Regions from separate parts of the Paenibacillus sp. Z3-2 genome, predicted to be linked through region 1. Evidence: riboswitches for the same ligand, from Rfam matches in the RefSeq annotation. Region 1 holds a riboswitch; the other holds the start of a gene.
The links. A riboswitch is a leader RNA that binds a small molecule or an ion and turns the genes downstream of it on or off. The one in region 1 is predicted to bind cobalamin.
Positions count from the first base shown of each region.

Region 2: it holds a riboswitch for cobalamin, as region 1 does, so the genes downstream of both, M1D71_RS06755 (ABC transporter substrate-binding protein) here and cobJ (precorrin-3B C(17)-methyltransferase) in region 1, are expected to answer to the same signal.

Region 1 covers NZ_CP096397.1:6,114,111-6,122,059, forward strand. Annotated here, with positions in the region: gene M1D71_RS27255 (precorrin-8X methylmutase) at 614-1,261, opposite strand; gene cobK (precorrin-6A reductase) at 1,333-2,103, opposite strand; gene M1D71_RS27265 (sirohydrochlorin chelatase) at 2,100-3,299, opposite strand; gene cobJ (precorrin-3B C(17)-methyltransferase) at 3,507-5,438, opposite strand; cobalamin riboswitch at 5,791-5,980, opposite strand; gene M1D71_RS27275 (uroporphyrinogen-III synthase) at 6,191-7,021, opposite strand; gene M1D71_RS27280 (GerAB/ArcD/ProY family transporter) at 7,152-7,949, opposite strand, start outside.
Region 2 covers NZ_CP096397.1:1,554,587-1,562,535, reverse strand. Annotated here, with positions in the region: gene cobT (nicotinate-nucleotide--dimethylbenzimidazole phosphoribosyltransferase) at 1-548, opposite strand, end outside; gene M1D71_RS06765 (ABC transporter ATP-binding protein) at 594-1,397, opposite strand; gene M1D71_RS06760 (FecCD family ABC transporter permease) at 1,394-2,440, opposite strand; gene M1D71_RS06755 (ABC transporter substrate-binding protein) at 2,437-3,435, opposite strand; cobalamin riboswitch at 3,880-4,026, opposite strand; gene M1D71_RS06750 (histidine phosphatase family protein) at 4,166-4,825, opposite strand; gene cbiB (adenosylcobinamide-phosphate synthase CbiB) at 4,816-5,796, opposite strand; gene M1D71_RS06740 (adenosylcobinamide amidohydrolase) at 5,841-6,662, opposite strand; gene cobD (threonine-phosphate decarboxylase CobD) at 6,643-7,797, opposite strand.

The DNA.
Region 1 (7,949 bases):
GGACTTGGCATGGAATGTAGTTACGCGGTGTTGCGGTTATCTGGAAACTCACCTCTTTGTTGGACCACCCCGGGGCCGGATCATTTTTATGATCGCGTTGTCCCCTTCGCTGCTACCTGCTTCTGCATCCACCTGGCGGAACTGCGTAATGCCACCTCATGGGCTAAACTATGCCCTGAGGTTTGTTTTGGGTAACTGATCATTCCACGCCACTAAAACTTGGCATGGAATGTAGTTACGCAGTTTTGTGCTTGTGCGTCTGCTATTCATTTTTGCAGATACTTGGGGATTAACCACCTTATAACGGTGAACCAAGCTTACCCATGAAATTCGTTTCAGTCATGCGAACATGGATGTATGCCTTTTCGATGACATCTACCTTTTTACGAACCGAGAAGACGCTATTAGGGCCATATTCCACATACGAAAATTGTAACGAATCGTAGTGACGTTATTTTATTAAAAAGACGATGTTTCCAACGCTTTTTGGCGATTTTTCACCGGGATAGCGTTACTTAGGTTCGTTAAAATATGAAATGGATGATAATCCACAATATAAGATCTATACGGTTCGTTAACGCTGGCCAATACCTTATGGGCGGTTACATAATGATTAAGCCTTTACTGCCATCAGGGAGATGGCGTTCAGAGCCGCTACGACGATGGTGCTTCCGCCTTTGCGGCCGATGTTGGTGATAAACGGGATGTCGAGCTTGCGCAGCTCGTCTTTGGACTCGGCTGCGGATACGAATCCAACTGGCATACCGATGATCAGGCCTGGTTTGGCTTCGCCTTCTTTGACTAAACGGATCAATTCCAGCAGTGCTGTTGGTGCGTTACCAACGGCGTAAATCCCGCCTTCGTACAATTGATTTGCTTTACGCGTCGAGATAATTGCCCGAGTAGTGTTAAGGCGCTTGGCCTCCTCCATCACATCTGGATCCGAAATATGTACGTGCACATCTCCGCCGAAACCGCGAATGCGATCCTTGCTTACGCCAGCTTGAATCATCTGAACATCCGCAATGACAGATTGGCCGGCGCGGAGTGCTGCAATACCTGCTTGAATGGCATCCGGGTGGAACACCATGCTACGGCCCAGTTCGAAATCAGCCGAGGCGTGAATAACACGCTGTACCACGGGATATTGCTCATCCGTGAAAGGATGCTCACCCAGTTCCTCCGTGATCATCTCAAAGCTTTTGCCCTCAATCTCCTGTGGTTGTACGGTCAACGGTTTAAATTCCGTTTTGAAATCCATATGCATTTCACTCCTTCAAGTAGTGGTGTCATTCAAATATTCGTTATTCAAATTAAGACTATCGGGGTGTTCTACTGCACCAATACGCGCTTCAACTCATCCAGTACACCTTCAAAATGATCAAACACCGTCCCAAATTCAGCCTCGGGGCGTGAAATCAGCACAACATGAATGTCCAGCTCCAGTGCAGATTGGATTTTCTCATCCACCGCTCCGGTCTTGCCGCTCTCCTTGGTAACCATTACAGTCGTCGCATAGTGCTTGTACAAGGCTTCATTCATTTCACGGGAAAAAGGTCCCTGCATCGCAATAATATTGCGCTGTTCCACGCCAAGCTCACCGCATTTCTCCATATTGTCGAGACGTGGAAGCATGCGGGCAACGAGACGAATGTCCGGATCACCGAGCAGGTGCTTAGTGAAGATCTGCAACGTTTTGCTACCTGTGGTGAGCATGACGGAGCCCTTCAGCTCTTTGGCCTTGAGTGCTGCTTCATCGTAGGAAGATACCACATGAAGTAACGCATGATCATCGTACGCCAGGCCTGCCCGTTCATAACGAATATATGGAATCCCCGCCTGTTTTGCTGCTTCCATCGCATTGGCATGTGCTTCTTCGGCAAATGGGTGACTTGCATCCACGATGGCACGGCTACCTTTTTCACGCACCAGTTCCACCATTGCCTCCACTGTCAAACGGCCTGTACGAACGGGTAATCCGGCTTCTGTTAGGCTATGCGCCGCACTGTCGGTTACAACGGAAGTCAGCACGTCTGTTCCTTGCTGCTGAATCTGTAAAGCCAGTTCCCTTGCATCACTCGTACCACACAACATGAAGATCATGGACGATTCACCTGCTCTGAAGTTGCTGCAACCTCAGCCTGATCGGGAGAAGCATCTTCCTGTACGGTTCCTTCGTGCTCGTGATGCGTATGATGCAGCTCTTCATCATGATCATGATGATAATCGAGTGATGCTTCACGATCGACGGCAGTCTGATTGTGATCATGATCGTGGTCATGCTTATGCGTGTGTTCATCGTGTGCATGTACGTGCAGATGGTCATGCTTATCATGATGATGGGAGTGATCATGGTCTGAATGATCGTGACTGTGCGCATGGTTGTGTTCATAATGGTGATCGTGGTGATGATCATGGTCATGCCCATGGTCGTGATCATGATGGTGGTGATGGTGTTTGGCTGCTTCCAGTCTGAATTGGCAGTTGTCACAGTTGGCTGTTACACGTCCGTATAGCCCCTCATGGGCCCGCTCCAGTACGAGTTCAACCAGCTTCGGGTGAAATCCGAAATATCCACCAACCTCGACCTGAATGTCTGGATGTGCCGCTGCAAATTCCGCAGTCATTTCATCAATGCGCTTGATCAGTACACCTGTGAACAGGAAATAAGGCATGATAATGATTTTCTTCGCACCCAGCAGCAGACAGCGCTCTAATCCATCCGGGAATGAGGGCTGAGTCACGCCAATAAAGCTGCTTTCCGTCCACTTGTAAGGCAGTTTCTCCCATAACATCCGGGTCATTTTGAAAAAGTCACTGTTGGCATCCGGGTCACTGCTCCCCCGTCCTAGCACCAATACTGCGGTCTCCTCATCCGTCACCGGAACAGGTGGAGCTACTACTGGTGTTCCGCCTTGGGATGCCACAAGTACAGGTTGGGCTTCTTGCAGACGGGTCTGCATGATTTGGACAACTTTCTCATGAACACCGATAGGACGACCATATACGAATTCCACCTGCGGATAACGTGCCTTGGCACGATCAATGGCGTTGGGAATATCAATCTTGGCATGACCGGCAGCAAACAAAATGATCGGCACCAACACGACACGTGTTGCCCCTCGATCCACACAAGCGGTAACACCTTCAGCAATACTTGGTCTCGTTAACTCCAGAAAACAAGTCTCCACCAACGTATTCTCCGGTGCCTTCGCTGCTACCTCACTTGCAAACTCCTTCAGTTCCCGGTTCCCCTCGGGATCACGACTCCCGTGTCCCACCAACAATATTGCATCCATCTTCTGTTATTCCTCCCCCGCCTGACCCACAGATCAGGCTTTGCATATTCATTCTTCTGGCATTCCATTCGATACATTACTCGAAACATCAATCCATCTATATCAGCTGAAATCCAGCGAAGATTGCACAATATTGCATAAGTCCTGACAAGGTAAACCATCACGTTTCCACGCAGGGACCGAATCAGTCAAGGACTTAATCAAGTCTTAGTCACCACATATCGGGTTTACTTCCACAGTGACCGGTGCATCCACATGGCGGAAGCCCTGAATCACGCCGACCCGCTTGAAGAATTTGTGGAAACGCTCGTTCGGATGGCCTTTTTCCTTGTAATCCGCCACAATGCGTTCCACAATCCCACCAATCTGGTCACCCGGAATTCCCTCCGCTACGGGCTGGGCAGGGTGAGCATTGCGACCGAACTTCTTGCCGCCGAGGAACAGGTCATATGCACCTTTGCGATACACGATGCCGATATCCTCCAGCACTGCCCCATAACATGCCATGCCGCAGCCATTCAGTGCCACACTCGTTTCTTTGGGTGCACCCAGTCCGCCGATCACCGCCTGCAGATGGTTAGCCATCGGAACAGCATCATCCTTCTCCATATTGCAGAAGTCACAGGCCTTCACCTTGATGACATCTCCAATCGGGACAACGATAAAATTCGCTGCACGCAGCTCTTCTACCAGCGAGTCCGGTTCAAAGGTCGGCACTCTCAAAATGATCTGGTGCTCCGGCGTATACTCCAGTTCGCCGTCTTCACTTGCACACTGCGCCAGCAACGCCATCTGGGCGGCGGTGAATTTTTTGTTGCCCACGCCGGGCGAGACGCCGACTTCGAACAGCGGCGCCTTGCGCCCAGGCTCAGGCACGGTGCGTACCGCTGTTGCGGTCGCAGCCTGTGGCGCACTTGCCGTCTGGCTTGGCGCTGCTGCCTCCAGCCAGCGGCTCGCCGATTCGCTCGCGAGCGCTCCGCCTGCCGCGAGCCGCGTCAGCGCCTCAGCGGCGAGCGCAGCTGCGCCGGTGCGTGGCGCTTCTGCGACCTTGCGCGGAGCGGCCTCTGCCGCCGCGAAAGCAGGTCGCTCGCCGGCAAGCACAGCGGTGCCAGCGCTGCCGGCTGGGCTTGCCGCAGGCATAGCGGCAGCCGCCCCGGCGCCAGCGGGCGGCTGCCCTTGCGGGGCCATGCCCGCTCCGGTGCTTGCGCCGCGCAGGGCTGGCTCCGCCTGTGGCTGCGCGGCCAATGCATCGCTGGCCGTGCTCTCGCCCGCTGCATCGCCGGAGGCGGCAGCGCGGGCTTCCCTTGCGCCGAGCGACCATGGCTCGGCTTCCGTGCGCAGTCGCTCATGGGGTCTGAGCGACTGTTCCGTGGTATTCAGCGTATATTTCCGCTGATACCCGCGCGGGGTGACCATGAGTCCTTCGTACATCATGGTCGAGGAGTTGCCGATAATCACGGTCGTCAGCATGCCGATATCATGATTCAGCATATCCTCCAGTGTGGTCATGACAACGTCCTGACGCTCACGATATGCACTCTTCACCAGACCTACCGGGGTCTGTGGGTCACGATAACGCAGAATCATTTCCTGTGTCTCCACGATCTGGCGTGTACGCCGCCCACTGCGTGGATTGTAGAGGGCAATGACAAAATCAGCTGACGCTGCAGCTTCGACCCTGCGAATAATGGTCTCCCACGGCGTAAGGTGATCACTGAGGCTGATCGTACATGCATCATGCATGACGGGGGCTCCCAATAGAGAAGCACATGACTGAATGGCCGACACGCCCGGAATGACTTCAACCGCAACACCCGTATCCGGCTTCCAGCCTTGCTCCATCAGAACCTCGTATACCAGACCTGCCATACCATATACGCCCGCGTCACCACTGGAGATTACCGCGACAATCTTGCCCATCTCCGCCTGTCGGACCGCTTCTTGCGCACGGCTTACTTCCTCTGTCATCCCCGTACGTACAATCGCTTGCCCGTTCAACAGAGGTCGGATGAGATCCACGTAAGTGTTATATCCGATAATGACCTCGCTCTCCTGAAGCGCTTCGAGTGCCCGCTTCGTGATATGTTCCATCGCTCCAGGACCGAACCCGATAATTAGCAGCTTGCCTTGACCTTGCATTGCTTCTCCTCCTTCATCACACTTGTCGTACGGATTAAACAGTGAAGAAGGACGGCTATGCCGACCTTCTCCCCAACGGTTAAGCGTGTTCAATTCCTAGCTCTGTTAACTTATTCCTCTGCCACTATTTTTCCAACACAAAACTGGAGATCGTAGGGATATCACTTTCATGTAAAAACAAAAAAATCCCATCCTTATAACGGATGGGATACGCATGTACGTACACTCAAGAACACAGTCCCAGACTCCCAGAGGGTAATCCTGTGACTATGTGGCCCAAGGGGGCCAGCCGGGCGAACCGCTTGTTCGCCCAATTCCTGATTCTTCGTACACCATTCCTTTCCGCGAAGGGTTCGGTGACACATGCAAGGTAGGTCTCCTGGCTCTGGATCATCAGCTTCCTTTTCTGTCTTCCCCGGCTATGCGAGTGACTTGGATCAAAAAGGGCTTCACCATTACAGTGGCGGGACCGCTCGGGACTTTCACCCGATTCCCTGTTACCTCTTGCTTTACGCAAGAGCACCTTGCTTGTTTTCATTCAATATTGTCTTCATAATAACACCGCTCAGGAAATAATGTCCATGCTTATGATACTTGTCTCTTCTTCTATTTTCAGACAAAACAGAAAAAAGTCCTGATCCAAAAATAAGATCAGAACCCGGAATAACATATGCATATACAACTCGGTTAGAATCATCAAATTGCCTAAGGATTGAATTCGTTTAGACTCATTGCTCGACTGTTTTTTGCTGCTACTTGCGGATCTTGTCCGCATGTCCCGCTGCGAAGTAACGCCCGAGTTCAACGATGAGCGCGCCCATCTTCTCTTCCTCCGGAATCACCAGCGCCTCAATGCCTTCTTCTCGCATCGAATTCGCTGTCACTTTACCTACAGACGCAGGGATTACACCTTGTCTGAAAGCTTCCAGCATCGGTTCGAGCTTATTCTGCGATGCCGCATATTGCGTCAGAAATCTAACCTGTGGTCCACTTGTGAAAGCAACAGCATCTATCTCGTACTGTACAATCTCATTCAAAAGCTGTTCCAGTTCAGCCTCTTCCGGTGGTACATGGCGGTAAGGAAGCACTTGGCGCACGATTGCTCCTTGTTCCTCTAACCATGCAACGAGTTTGGGAGCTGTCTCCCCATGAAGCTGCAACATCACCTTTTTCCCTGCGAGATCATGTGGGGCGAATTCACGAATGAGCCCGTCCGTGCTGCCATCGTCATCCCGTACTACCGGCGTTAACTTGCGCTTTCTCAGTGCATTCACCGTCTTGTATCCTCTGGCCGCAATTGAGGATTCCGACAGCGTATCCAGTAGTTTTCCCGCGACTTCCATATCCTCAGCCATTTCAAACAACGCGTCCAGACCCATGCCGGTGGTCAATACCGCCCAGTCTGGCGGGTCCGAGATCCAGGATACCAGACCATTCCTGATATTCCGATCATCCAGAAATACCGTTCCCTGTGCCGGTCGCACAAGCGGAATTCCACCCATTTTTTCAACCAGCAAGGACATCTCTTTCGACTTTCGTGGTCCTGTCAATGCTACACGTACACCTGCCAAATGTTGAGCCATTCATGTTCCCCCCGTTAGTTCAGCCGAATGTTCATCAGTCTGACTACAGTATACAGGGTACTGCAGTGAAGGGAAACGGTGTTCAACGTGTTTCTGTCCATTTATCTATAACGATTTTTGATGGTTTGCATCAGGAAGGCTGGAGCTCCCCACCATGGGAATCCTTCCGTCTCTTCTCCCCATCCTTTCCTGAATCAGCCGATTTCTGCTCCTTTTCCTGCTTTTCTCGCTTGGATTGCTCTCCGGATTTCTGTTCGGAAGATTCATCGGTATCCTTTTTGCGAGGACGAAGAAACAGAAACAGCACGATCGGAAACAGCACCTCAAACACAATGGCGATCCATGTCCATTCCCGGGTAAAACGATTGAGCTGAATCGCGTTTCGGAAGAACCAGAAAGCACATACGAATCCGACCAAGGCGACCGGGCCCGTCATCATCTTTCCCGACACTTTCGGGATCATCCGCTTCAGTCCCCAGCAGACAAAGTATAGATCAAATGCAATCTTCGTGATCATGGTCGGCATGGTTACTGCTGCCAGTGCCAGGTCAAACCGGTCCAGAAAGTCACTAATTTGTAGTTGTCGTGCCAGCTCATACGAAGGATATACCAATCTCGAAGCAATAGGAACGCCAATAGAAGTGATAGTTTCCACAATAATCAGCATCATGAGCAGTGCCGAGAGGATAATTCCCCATAGAATTGACTTGAAACGAAAATCGCTTCCCTTGACTACAAACGGCAATGCAATCATCTCTCCATAAAAAGAAAATATGTACCAACTCCCCTTGCTTACCCCTGCAACATCAACATGAAAATAAGGCATGAGATTATCCATATTTACCTGCTGAATAAGCATGAAAGGTATAATCACCGAGATCAGCAGAAACAGGGTAACATACAACTCCGCCATTCCGATTAAAGAACC
Region 2 (7,949 bases), 2.1 Mb from region 1:
GTATTGCCAATCCCCATTTCCCCGGTAACGAACAATTGTGTTCCCTTTGCCACCTCTGCCGATACGACGTCAACCCCTGCAAGAATGGCTTGAATCGCTTCGTCGCGAGTCATTGCGGCACCCTTTGCCATGTTGGCCGTACCTTTACGAACTTTACGGGAAAGCAGGTCAGGATGTTCCAGATCGGCATTAACCCCGATATCCACACAGATTACATCGGCTCCGGCGTGGCGGGCAAGCACGTTAACTGCAGCCCCTCCAGCCAGGAAATTAAGGACCATCTGCGGCGTTACCTCGGCTGGGAAAGCACTGATACCTTCCGCCACCACGCCGTGATCTGCGGCCATGATAATGACGGCTCTGCGATCCAAATGTGGACGAGCCTTGCCAGTGATTCCTGCAAGACGAATAACCAGCTGTTCCAGCTTACCCAGACTCCCGGGTGGTTTCGTCAATGCATCCACATGTGCGGAGGCTTCCGCCGCAACTTCTTCATTAGGACCCACGATCCGACCCACTAACTGTTCCAACACCTGTTCATTATTCATACAGCCAGCACTTCCTTCTTCAAAATATGGGTTGCCCCGCTTCATTCATTCCTTCTCCCGCCGCAGCAAGAGCTGAGGTATTCCATTATCAGGATGAATCACCATCGCAGGTTTCACGCGAAAGATGTCCTGAATAATGTCCTCGGTCATCAAGGTGTGTGGGGTTCCATTCCCCACCACTTTGCCTTCTCGCAGCGCCAGAATGTGATCGCAGAACTGCGCAGCCAGATTCAGATCATGCAGCACAGCCACAATCGTAATTCGGTTCTTTTGCCGCCACGTCGATAATAACTCCATAAATTGCAATTGATATTTGATATCCAGAAACGTAGTGGGTTCATCCAGCAATAATAACCTGGGCTCCTGAGCCATGACCTTGGCAAGTGCCACCCGTTGTCGCTGTCCTCCACTTAGTGCATCCAATGGCCTTTCAGCCATATCCGTCAGTCCCAGCTCCTCCAGTACCCGGTCAACCACAGCCGCTCCATCTGCTGATTCTCGCCCAAGCCAATTCTGATATGGATAACGCCCCATCTCAACGATATCCCTCACAGGATAGGAAATTGCAGGCAAACCATCCTGTTGTAACACAGCGATCATGCGTGACAGATCTTTCCGACTGTATGAGGCAATATCCCGGCCATCAATATGTATACTGCCTGCGCTTGACTGTTCCGTACCGGCAAGGAGCTGGAGCAGGGTAGACTTGCCACTGCCATTTGGACCGACGACACCCCACCAGTCCCCCTCCGTAACCTGCCAGTCTACCGCGTCCAGGGCTTGATGACTGCCATACAATTTACCTGCCTCACTAACCGCGATCAGAGCTTCGCCCAAACCAGCAATCATGGCATCATCCCCTTCCGCAGTTTCTTATTCCGGTGTAGCAGATAAGCGAAGAATGGTGCACCTACAAATGCCGTCACCACACCGAGCGGAATTTCGGTCGGCGCCAGTAAAGATCGGGCGATCGTGTCTGCCCAGACCATGAAGATGGCCCCGCCAATAGCAGACAGAGGCACCAGCAATCGATAGTCAGGCCCCACAAGCAGCCGAAGAATATGCGGGATTACCAGTCCTACGAAGCCAATAACGCCGGATACGGAGACCGCTCCTGCGGTAAGCAGTGTTCCCACAGCAAGCACCGACAGCTTCAGCCGATCGACGCCAACCCCGATATGCGCAGCTTGACGTTCTCCGAGCGCCAGAACATTCAAGGAACGTGCCCGACTCCAGAGAAAGATCAGCCCGAGCAGAAAATACGGGAAAAGGATGGCCGTATACGACCACCCACGCAGAGCCAGACTTCCCATCGTCCAGTATATAATTTCATTAATGGTCTGTTTCGACATCGTCGACAGGAAGGAAACCACCGCTCCCAAGAAACTTTGCATCACTACACCAGCCAGAATCAGGCTATGCGTTGGTATTTTCCGTCCTTCACGAGCCAGTGACATGACAAACCATAATGTCAATACACCCGTCAAAAACGCCACCAGTGGCAACGTCCAGATTCCAATCAGTGCATACTGCAATCCGAAGAAAATCAGAAAGGCTGCACCCACCGAAGCACCGGATGATACGCCCAGGGTGAACGGGTCTGCCAGCGGGTTCCGAAGAACCCCCTGAAATCCCGCACCGGCAATCGCCAGCGATGCGCCCACGAGCACGGCAAGCAGTACACGTGGAAATCTGACTTTCCATATAATCTGTTCGGCTGCTGCACTCCAGTCGGGCGTGATCCAGTCTCCCACCCATGGCAAGTGATGAAGCAGGATACCCGCAATGTCACGAATAGGCAAGGAAACCGAACCGATGCCCGTGCAGATGAGCACGGTTAACACGAGCAGCGTGATCCCTGCCGATGCGTACACGGCCAGTTTTTTACTCATTGGAACAGGTCAGGATAGATCGCTTTGGCTACTTCTTTCAGACCTTCGGTTACTCGTGGTCCCGGACGGCTGAGCAGGTTCGCATCGAGGCCAATGACTGCATCGTTCTTCACAGCCGTAATTTGATCCCAGCCACTGCGAGCTTTAATGATTTGATCCAGTGTTTTGGAGTTATCATCAATGACATCATTCGCATACAGAATCACATCCGGGTTGGAGGCAATCACATTTTCTTCGTTGATCTGGTACCAGCCTTCTTTGTCCGAAGCAATATTGGTTCCTCCGGCTACCGTGATCAGTTCATCCATGAACTCACCTTTACCTACCGACCAACCTGGGGAGAACTCAACATATACATTTTCCTTCTCTTCCGGCTTAACTGCACTCACCGCTTCAGTTACATCAGTCACATCCTGTTTCATCTGTGTGATGATCTCTTGAGCTTTTTCTTGATGATCGGTGATTTTACCGAATGTTTCGATATTGTTCATTACATCATCGATCGATTTTGGATCGGTTTTGAAAATGGTAATGCCCAGATCACGCAGCTTCTTCACTGCATCTTCGCTCATCGAGATACCCGTGAATACGATATCGGCTTCTGCGGCAATGATGGATTCTTCATTCGGCTTGGATATACCACCCATTTTCGCTTTGGTTGTTGCGGCTTCCGGATAATCATCGTAGTCGGATACCCCTACGATCTGCTCGTCCAATCCGAGTGCAAACAGGGACTCTGTTTCAGCTGGTGACACGGAAACAATTTTGGCTGGTGCCTGTTCAAATGTAAACGACTCACCCGTTGCATCGGTTACCGTGAGTGGATATTGTGTTTTGAGATCCGTTTGCGCTTGGCCTTGGGACTGCTCCTGTGCCGGTTGCTGTGAAGTACCTGTGCCCTCTTTTGTTGTTGCATTGCCACATCCGGCCAAAGCCAGTGCCAGTGCCGCTGCACTCAGCAGTGACGCTACGCTTTTCCAATTCTTGAAATTCATTCTGTTATTCTCCCCTTCTCTATTTGTGCTATTTTCTTGCATCATCCTTGAACTCTTACTACCCTTGCCTTGGTGTTCCTGTATAAGGTTTGAACTGCAATATTTACACGCTAACGGAGAGTGCAGAACCGATCTGAAGAAACGAAGTGTTCGCCTAAAGCTTTCTGAAAGAAAGCCACATCGGAAGCATAAGCTATCACCGGATTTTCCGTTTCAAAAAGGGAATCAAAAAATCTGGGGATAACAGCGATCGGAAGATGGTACTGCAATCGGAGTGACCTCGTGTAAAAGTTCGGTTCATCTTACATGAACAATAAAAAATCCCCAATCCTTACGTCTAGGATTAGGGATGACGTCTCGCATATGGCGATCTGTACATGTCCAACGTATTGTTGTGCATGCACATAGAACTGCCCGAAACGCTGTCCTTTCCTCGAAGGAACACCGGTTTGAACGTCCAGGGCAGGTAACCTGACTTACAGGAATTGTTCCTGATTTACAGTGGCGGGACCGTGCCGGACTTGCACCGGCTTCCCTATTTCACCCGTATGCCATCCATGACTATATTGAGCCATGAACCATTACTGCACGCACGCGGGACCCTTGGTCGCTGATATGGATTAACCATTCAAGTGAGCAATCTGCATTCATGTGCAGGCATTATTGCCTGTCACACGAAACTACAGTGCTGTCACACTTCTGTTGTGATTATAGGTTATATTGCACATCCTTACAACCCGATTCCCGGAAAAGCCACCCTCGTGCCAACCCACTGATCTCCATGTTGTTCCAGCCGTACCTGTATCGCTTGCCCCGGAATCACCTGCGTATCCCAGAATCCCAGATCGGCAATGAGACGAGATAATGCATACCGGATTACACCGCCGTGCGTAACAACAATAATCGTTGGCACGCCAGCCTCACGAGATTGCATCGACGAACAATCCCCCCATAAGCATTCTTGCAGAAATGAATCGATCCGCACAGTAAATGCCTGCCATGACTCCCCTTCTGGCGGGGTGACGTCCTGTGGAGCATCGATCCAATCCCGGTACTGTGGGTTGTTCTTGAGTTGATCGTACGTCAAGCCTTCCCATTGACCAAAATCAACCTCTCGCAGGCGCGGGTCCAGCTTGACCTGCTCCAATGGATAAGGCCTGATCTGTGCAAGCGTCTGCTGACAACGGAGCAGATCACTGCAATATACCGTATCCCACGAGACGTTGCTTAATTGCTCGCGTAGCGAAGCCAGTTCTCTTTCTGCATCCGGGAGCAAAGCGATATCGGTATGCCCCAGATATTTTTTTTCCACATTCCACGCGGTAGTACCATGACGTATAAACAGAATATTTCGCTGCTGTGATCCATTCAGCCCTACAGTTACTTCCATAGCAACGTACCTCCAGCAAGCCATATTCCCAGCGTCACCAGTGTACACAGGATTACAAAAGAACCCGCCGACCAGAACATGAGACGTGTCGTTCGCACGATATCCTCTGCTGCCATAGGACGTGTCGCCTCACCCATATAGGCACGAAAAGAAGCTATTCCGTGATACACGTTATGTCCCCCGAGTCTGATCCCCAGTGCTCCGGCCACCGCCGATTCGGGAAAACCACTGTTCGGACTTGGATGCAATCTGGCATCCCGGGTCACCATACGTGCTGCGCCTTTGGCATCCAGTTTCATGACCCATGCACCCACGATCAGAAGGATGGCGGTGAGCCGTGCGGGAATCCAGTTTGCCCAATCATCCAGACGGGCGGAAGCCCAGCCGAGATACAGATACTTCTCATTTTTATAACCAACCATGGAATCCAATGTATTCACGGCACGATAGGCCATCGCAAGTGGCGCGCCACCAATTAACGCATAGAACAAAGGGGACACGATGGCGTCCACAATATTCTCGGCTACCGTCTCCACCGTTCCTCGCACAACCTCCGGTTCATCCAAATGAGCTGTATCACGTCCAACAATCATGCCAAGTGAACGTCTTGCAGCAGGCCAATCCTTCTGAATTAGATGGCGATATACCTCCATGCCTGCATCCTTCAAGCCCTTGGAAGCAATCGTCGTCGCAATAAGCACGATTTCAGCTACTACCGCTACGACAGGATGAATGAGACCCAGCACATATACGAATGCCCAAGTGATTACAAACGCCCCACCCGCAATCAGCAGCGGAAATAATAGACCGGCCCTCTTCAGCCCGGAATCCGTGCTCACACGGGAACGAATACTACGCTCCAGCGCAGAGATCGCTTTCCCCATGCCTATAACAGGATGAGGAATCCAGCGTGGATCACCGATGCATCGATCAAGTATGTATGCCCCTATCATAATCCAGGCACCCGCCATTCCCGTCCAGAAGGGCCATGAGACAAGTTGTCCAATCTGAAATGTCATAACACCCTGTTCCTCTCTTTCCACTGCTGTCCGGCTTGCAGGCTTTCCGTGATCGTGTCATAGACCAACCTGCCAATGGCCGCACCAACAACCGTCGCCGTTCCTGCGTAAGCAATTAGCGGCTTGTGCTCGTCCACCTGACTCACCGCAAGTACAATAGCATCCGTTGTCGTCCCTGTGGCCAGCAGCCCGTTCTCCGAGTCCGAAACACCGAAATCAGCCAGCGCCGCCGCTTTGGCCTCTACCGCAGTCTGGACGACATTCACCATCGCTCCAGATGTCATGCGTCCGTTCAACCATAACATGACATTAATCGTGCCCGGGATGTAGGGCTTCATGAAATAAGATTGGGTTGTTGATTTTAAAGGTCTTACAGCAACAGTCTCGTTTCCCTCCGTATCAAATACGGTTCTTACGGAACCTGCCCGCGCAGCATTGGACACCCCGGCTGTTGTACAACACAGAACTCCGAATTCCTCACTGGCGTATTCCTGAATGGAGGTATGCTCCAGTCTAACCGCTGTCAACAGTCCCGCACATTGATTAAGTTGCTCTTGCCATTCATTCAGAGAACGTTCGATATCACAGGGTGGATCATCACAGCGATAATGCCGATCCACATAGATGTTAAATATCCGATCCAGTTCGAGCATCCCGCCGCCATACACCGCACTGGAAAGCGCACTTGCAACAGAAGGACTTGCAGCTCTGATATGTTGATCGTGTGCAGTAATCTTCAGCCCGGGCCACGAAGAGGAACGATATTCGTTCTCGTCCGCCTGTGCATTCTTGTAGTAATTATAAAACGCCAGTGTCATCGCACGTTCCCCCTGCTCCGATCATGTGTCGCTTGTGGTATGGCTGCTCCATTACACTTCCTAACACTTCGAGTAAGCGCTCGTTGGCCTCTGCATCCTTTACTGCCAAGCGAACATGTCGCTCACCAAGTCCTGGATACATGGCACAGCTACGGATCAGAATCCCACGCTTACCCAAAGCCGCCTGCATGGATGCCGCTGTCCAGGGCTCAGGCAGTTGGATCAGAATAAAATTGGCTTCTCCCGGCGTTACCACACAACCATATGACTCCAAACCTTCCGTTAAACGCGCGCGTTCCCGTACGATCTGTGCCAGCGTGTCCTGTTCGAATCGTTCTCCGCTGCGCAGACAGGCTTCACCTGCAATCAACGCCAATCCATTCACACTCCAGGTCACTTGTTTCTCCGTCATGGCACGAATCCATTCTGGACGTCCCAAGGCATACCCCAGACGCAGACCGGGAATGGCATAAAACTTCGTCATCGATCGGATGATGATCACCTGTGGATATTCATCCAGTCTGGGTGCAAGGGATTGCCGCCTTGATTCGGGTATGAAATCCATAAATGCCTCATCGATGACCAGGACAGTACCTGTTTTCTCTGCTTTGCGGGCAAGACGATGCAGTACCTCCACCGGGTACTGTACGCCATTCGGATTGTTCGGCTGACCGAGAAACAGCAGGTCTACCTGTTCCATCAGTCGTTCAATGTCCTCAGGTTCAGCACGCCACTCCAGCTCCTCACGTCCCTCCACATGCTGGACTTCCGCACCGAATTGTCGCGCTAAAGAACGATATTCTGAAAATCCGGGTTCCACTGTGCCGACCTTCTTCGGAGCAAGTCCGAGCAAGATTAGTGCCATGCTTTCGGCAGCGCCATTGCCCACCGAAATATGGTCCTGTGGCACACCCAAACGTTCACTGAGTAATGATTTGAACCCACGATGACCCGGATCAGGATAACGAAGAACCGACTGCAATCCTTGCTTCAAAGCCTCCAACACTTCCCTTGGCGGGCCCAATGGATTGATATTTGCGCTAAAGTCGAGAAAATCTGCAGCATTGCCTCCAAACCGGGATGCGGCCGTCTCCACGTCACCGCCATGTCCGAAAACTTCGATATAACCGGTCATTCTTCCGTCACCCTTTCTACATGTCCTTTTTATTATGGATGGCGTGGGAGGTACGGGTCAATCCCGTTTTAGGTGTGTTCCTTCCAATCCCGGCAAACTTGTCCTAATTCCTTTGTGTCCCATCCACAATTCGTTTACAATAGAGAAGGAAT